Regions from separate parts of the [Clostridium] celerecrescens 18A genome, predicted to be linked through region 1. Evidence: riboswitches for the same ligand, from Rfam matches in the RefSeq annotation. Region 1 holds a riboswitch; the other holds the start of a gene.

Region 1 (3,125 bases):
CAAGGCATTGAAACAGGAAAGCACGCGGCTACGATTTCCACCGGCTCTCTTGGAATCTTCCACGGCATGAAGTCCTATTTCTGCCAGGATGAGTACGGCCAGATCGCCCCTGTTTTCTCCATCTCCGCAGGACTTGACTATCCCGGCATCGGGCCGGAGCACGCAGCCCTCCACGACTCAGGAAGAGCCAGCTATGTCTCCATTACGGATCAGGAGGCTGTGGAAGCCTTTGAATACTTATCCCGTCTGGAAGGGATCATTCCTGCAATAGAAAGCGCCCATGCCGTCTCCTATGCCAGAAAGATCGCTCCTTCCATGGGAAAAGATGAGGTCATTGTCATTAATCTATCTGGGCGGGGCGACAAGGATGTGGCAGCCATTGCCCGTTACAAGGGGGTTGAAATCTATGAGTAGAATAAGAGAAGTATTTTTAAGAGGAAAGGCATTTATCCCATTTATTACGGCAGGAGATCCCGACCTTGCCACCACGGAAGAGCTGGTTCCTGCCATGGCCGAGGCCGGAGCGGATTTGATCGAGCTTGGAATCCCCTTTTCTGACCCGATTGCAGAGGGGATCGTGATCCAGGAAGCAGATATGCGGGCTTTGGCTTCAGGAACTACCACGGATAGGCTTTTCGAAACCGTAAAACGGATCCGCCAGAAAACCGATGTTCCTCTGGCCTTTATGACTTATATCAATCCGGTTTTCGTGTATGGAAGCGAACGGTTTTTAAAAAATGCGGCTGAGTGCGGCATTGACGCCCTGATCGTACCGGATATGCCTTTTGAAGAAAGGGAGGAACTGCTGCCCTACTGCAAAAAATACGGGGTCGAACTGATTTCCCTCATCGCCCCCACTTCCAGGGAGCGCATACGGACCATTGCATCTGACTCAGAAGGATTTATCTACTGCGTTTCCTCCATGGGCGTAACCGGGGTGAGATCGGAAATCAATACCAACATTGGCGAAATGATTTCCTTTGTAAAGGAGGCAAAAGACATTCCCTGTGCCATCGGCTTTGGGATCTCCACCCAGGAGCAGGCAAGGGAGATGAGCAAACATGGGGACGGCGTCATTGTGGGCAGCGCCATTGTAAAAATTGCCGCAAAATATGGAAAAGACTGTGTAGGGCCTGTCTGCGACTATGTAAGGGAAATGAAGTCCGCCATTTCCGGCTGATGGCTGGTAAGGGATGTTTTCCTTGACAAGGAGGAAGGGGAATGCTACACTAGTGCCACAAGAGGGAGCTCGTAGGCGGGCTGAGAGGAAGTAATCAACTTCGACCTTTATAACCTGATTTGGGTAATGCCAACGTAGGGATTCATATGGGATGATTGCATATTTCCGAGCCTATACCTGTTGGTATGGGCTCTTTTTCTTGTTTTTCAAAAAGCCCTTACAATCCCTCCGTTCGCGAGAAGAAGGAGGAATAAACATGAATTACACCACACAAATGGATGCCGCAAGAAAAGGTATTCTGACAAAGGAACTGTTGACGGTAGCTGAGCACGAACAATGGGAGCCCGAAAAGCTGCGGGAACTGGTAGCGGAAGGAAAAGTCGCCATTCCAGCCAATAAGAATCACAGCAGCTTAAAACCCAGCGGGATCGGCTCCATGCTGAGAACAAAGATCAATGTGAATCTGGGAACATCCAGGGATTTGAATGATCTGGACCTGGAGCTTGAGAAAGTAAAGGACGCAGTTCTCATGGGGGCAGAGTCCATTATGGATTTAAGTTCCTTTGGAGATACCCGGAAATTCCGCAGAAAGCTGACGGGTGAATGTCCGGCTATGATTGGTACGGTTCCTATTTACGATGCTGTGGTTTATTATCACAAACCGCTTCGGGAAATCACCGCCGGGGAATGGATTAAGATCGTGGAAATGCACGCGGAAGACGGGGTGGATTTCATGACCATTCACGTTGGGATCAACAAACAGACCGCCAAAAGATTCAAAGAAGCAAAACGGCTGACTAACATTGTTTCAAGAGGTGGGTCTATCATCTTCGCCTGGATGGAAATGACCGGGGAGGAGAATCCCTTTTATGAGCATTATGACCGCATACTGGAAATCTGCCAGAAGCATGACGTGACCTTAAGCCTTGGGGACGCCTGCCGGCCGGGCTGCATTGAAGATGCATCTGATATTTCCCAGGTGGAGGAACTGGTGACCCTTGGAGAGCTGACGAGAAGGGCCTGGGAGAAGAATGTACAGATCATTATTGAAGGTCCCGGCCACATGCCCCTGGATCAGATTGCAGCCAATATGAAAATACAGGAGACGGTCTGCAAGGGAGCACCCTTTTATGTTCTGGGACCTCTAGTCACTGATATTGCACCGGGATATGACCATATTACCGCAGCAATCGGCGGAGCAATGGCTGCTGCTGCCGGAGCAGCGTTTCTCTGTTATGTGACACCTGCGGAACATTTGAGGCTGCCGGATGAAGCAGATGTGAAGGAAGGAATCATTGCGGCCCGGATCGCGGCTCATGCGGCTGACATTGCAAAAGGCATCAGGGGTGCTAAGGAATGGGATCATAAGATGAGCGATGCCAGAAAACGGTTGGATTGGGAAACCATGTTCCAGCTTGCCATTGACCCGGAAAAGGCCAGACGCTACCGTGCCGCTTCAAAACCGGAAAAAGAAGATACCTGTTCCATGTGCGGCAATTTCTGCGCCATGAAAAATATGAACCGGATTTTAGATGGGGAGATCGTGGATATTTTTGATGAATAATATTTTGCGGTAAGCCAATCGGATATTTGCAATCCGCAACCTTACTTGTTAGGTCGAAATTACATAAACAGGAGGAAATTTCATGAAAGATCAAATATCTTCAACAATTTATAGCAACTCTTCTGCCGGTTCAAGAGTTCGGGTGAAAAAGCTGGTGATCAGCGGAATGCTGACCGCTCTTACCGTTGCACTCTCAGGTTTTTCCATCCCGGTGGGAGCTTCCAAATGCTTTCCGGTACAGCATCTGGCTAATGTTATGGCTGGGGTGTTCTTAGGGCCTGTCTATGGAGTTTCCATGGCGTTTTGTACTTCTCTTATACGGAATCTCATGGGAACCGGAAGCCTGCTTGCCTTTCCAGGAAGCATGGCCGGTGCGTTTCT
Region 2 (3,125 bases), 4.9 Mb from region 1:
CGCCATATTTAAATATTCTGCCGCAGCCTGGTCTGTGACTCCGCCTGCTATCTCGATTGCCTGAAAAACCCGGCTTCCTTCTTTAAGCTCATAAACACCGGGAGAAACAACTTCTCCGCAGATATGTACATAGAAAGGCAGGGCCGTTTCCTCTCCTGCACTTCCTAAACTGTCCTCTTCTGCTGTTAAAGCTTCCGTGCCATCACCTGCTTCAATTCCGATAACACTTTCCCCGGAATATAAAGACGATTCCTCTGTCAAAGAAACCCCTGGCCTGTGAACCTCCTGGCTTCTGCTGAAGCCATAACATACACCCGCCCCTAAGACACACAGGGCGATAAGGATGATTTTAACTTTCTGGTAATCCATGATATCCCTCCTCTTACAAAAATCTCCAAAAAAGGATACCATCTTCAGCCTATGTTACTATTCTACCTAAAGAAATAAGTAAATACAAGCACTATTTCCAAATTAATTAAATATCATGATTCCGATAATGGCAACAACTGCACCGATCAGCTTCTTCCATTCAAAACCCACCTTTTCAACACCGAATAAGCCAAACAACTCGATGGCATAGGCTACAATGATTTGAGAAATTACAATGATCAGAGCCGCTTTGGCCGGACCCAGGGTTCCCATACTCCTTACTACTGTATAGGTAATGAATGCACCCATAACGCCGCCAATCAATAAGTACTTGGGCTGCACATCAAATAGGCCGGTAATGTTCTCCCTGCCGGAGAAATACCACAGAATGAGGCAGGTCAAAAATGCAGTCAGCTGTACCCAGCCTGTTGAAACCCACATGCTGGTCTGCTTTGTCACTCCCGTATTAAAAACTCCCTGTATGCTCATAAGCGCTCCGGATATAAGAGCAATAATAAAGCCTGTCATTAAAACAACCTCCGTATCTCCAATTTGTTAATAATTAATCAAGCGGACTTTATTTCAACTTTACTTCTTTTACTAGGTTGTGCTTTATTTGCATTTTTATACTGAATTTACAATTTGGTTATGGATCAGATATGCAAAAACATGACTTGATAAGGCTTGACAAGCCTGTGTTTTTGCGCTATACTCACAGCAAAATTGTATAAATTACACACGCTAGGGGAGCCATTGGCTGAGATTGGTAGAAACCGAACCCTCACTACTTGAACCGGATAATGCCGGCGTAAGGAAGCAATAGTAGTCCCCTCCTGCGCACACAAAGGAGGATTTTTTATGTCATTTTTTCTAACTTACTCTGCGGAAAATGAAGAGTATTTATTAAGGCCGGCAGGATACTTGCTGGTAATCGTTCTATTTGCTGCGATCTTTTTTGCCCTGCATCTTCTTGGCAGATCGTCTTCTAAATCTCAAAAGCTGCAGACCCGACAGCTGGTTTACTGCGCAGGTGCAATGGCGCTTGCAACAGTAACTTCCTTTATCAAAGTAGCCTCCCTTCCTTTTGGCGGCTCAATCACATTGTTTTCCATGCTGTTCATCTGCCTCATCGGTTATGTTTACGGTGTAAAGGCCGGGATCACGACCGGGATAGCCTATGGAATCTTACAGTTTATCACGAACCCCTATATATTCGCTCCGATCCAGGTTCTTCTTGACTATCCCTTGGCATTCGGTGCTTTGGGTCTTTCCGGGCTGTTCAGTAACAAAAAGCACGGCCTTGTAGCCGGATATATTGTGGGAGTTACAGGTCGGTACTTATTCCATGTTGTTTCCGGTTATATATTCTTTGCCTCCTATACACCAGAGGGCATACCTCCATTGGTTTATACTCTGGGTTATAATGCCACTTATATCCTGCCAGAGTTGGTATTAACTGTATTAATCCTGTATTTCCCACCTGTACTTGGAGCTATCGGACAGGTGAAGCGGCAGGCTTTAAACGGATAAAAAACAGAGGCACTGCTTTTCTGCAGTGTCTCTGTTTTACTTTTTTACGCAAAAAATGATTTATCTTTTAAGGGCAGCCAAAACCAGATGCCTGGCCAGTACGGCCGTTGTCACCGCTCCTACACCTCCTGGTACAGGAGTTGCCATGGAAGCTGTTCCTTCTAAAGAATCAAAATCCACATCTCCGCAAAGCTTTCCGTCTTCGTCCACATTGATTCCCACATCAACCACTATGGCATCCTTACCTACATAAGATGCATCCACCATCCTTGCACGTCCGGCAGCAGCCACAAGGATCTGAGCATTTTTACAGGTCTCCTTTAAATCCTCCGTGCGGGTGTGGCAGATGGTAACCGTAGCGTTCTCCTTCAGCAACAGCATGGATAAGGGGCGGCCAACTACCATACTTCTGCCCACGATGGCTACTCTTTTTCCTGTCAGGGAAATATCATTGGCTTTTAAGACTTCCACCACCGCTTCTGCCGTACAGGGAGCAAATCCTGTATCGTCCCCGGCAAATACCCTGGCGATATTTTCCGGGGATATGCCATCCAAATCTTTTCCCGGGTCAATCATATGTTCAATATCCTTTTCCTTTATCTGCTTTGGCAGAGGGCGAAGGAGAAGGATGCCATCGATGTCCGGGTTATCATTGATCTTTGCAAATTCTTCCTTAAATGCTTCATCAGTGATGTCCTGGGAAAATGCAAAGCTTTCCCCCATCAGACCGAAGCTTTCCATCTTCTTTAAAGCTCCCCGTTCGTAGGATAAGTCATCAGGCCGTTCTCCTACCCGCACAATGGCAAGCTTCGGGGTTTTTCCCTTTAAATCATTCAAAAGCGTTTCTACCTGTTCCTTGATTTTTGCAGATACGGCTGCACCCTTTAAGGTTATCACGTCTGTTTTCCTCCTTATTAAGCCTTTAACGCAGCTTCTACCTTCGCATAGATGGCATCTGCCTTTCTGATTCCTTCTTCAGCCAGATGTTCCGCCTGACTCTGAAGCTGTCCGGCCTTTTCCCGCTCCTTCATGGATTTTGTATTGATGGAAACATTCATCTTGGCTCCCAGCAGTGCGGAACGGATAAACTGGACTCCCACGCCTACGTCACTGACAGCAAGGCGGCTTCCCTTCTCTGCCAGAAATTCCAGGATATCAAGAGTTTCCATGGAACGCTCCATGACCATGAGAGGAACCAGAGAGGCGGCAAGAAGGTGGGTTTCTAA

The links. Region 1 has a riboswitch for thiamine pyrophosphate ahead of thiC (phosphomethylpyrimidine synthase ThiC). Riboswitches for the same ligand answer to the same signal wherever they lie in the genome.
Region 2: it holds a riboswitch for thiamine pyrophosphate, as region 1 does, so the genes downstream of both, thiT (energy-coupled thiamine transporter ThiT) here and thiC (phosphomethylpyrimidine synthase ThiC) in region 1, are expected to answer to the same signal.

The regions. Positions count from the first base shown of each region.
Region 1 covers NZ_PGET01000001.1:5,123,954-5,127,078, reverse strand. The annotation lists gene trpB (tryptophan synthase subunit beta) at 1-414, shown strand, start outside; gene trpA (tryptophan synthase subunit alpha) at 407-1,180, shown strand; TPP riboswitch at 1,232-1,338, shown strand; gene thiC (phosphomethylpyrimidine synthase ThiC) at 1,437-2,744, shown strand; gene thiW (energy coupling factor transporter S component ThiW) at 2,827-3,125, shown strand, end outside.
Region 2 covers NZ_PGET01000001.1:192,393-195,517, reverse strand. The annotation lists gene H171_RS00975 (helix-hairpin-helix domain-containing protein) at 1-369, opposite strand, end outside; gene H171_RS00970 (DMT family transporter) at 472-897, opposite strand; TPP riboswitch at 1,103-1,201, shown strand; gene thiT (energy-coupled thiamine transporter ThiT) at 1,228-1,899, shown strand; gene H171_RS00960 (bifunctional 5,10-methylenetetrahydrofolate dehydrogenase/5,10-methenyltetrahydrofolate cyclohydrolase) at 1,960-2,796, opposite strand; gene H171_RS00955 (cyclodeaminase/cyclohydrolase family protein) at 2,814-3,125, opposite strand, start outside.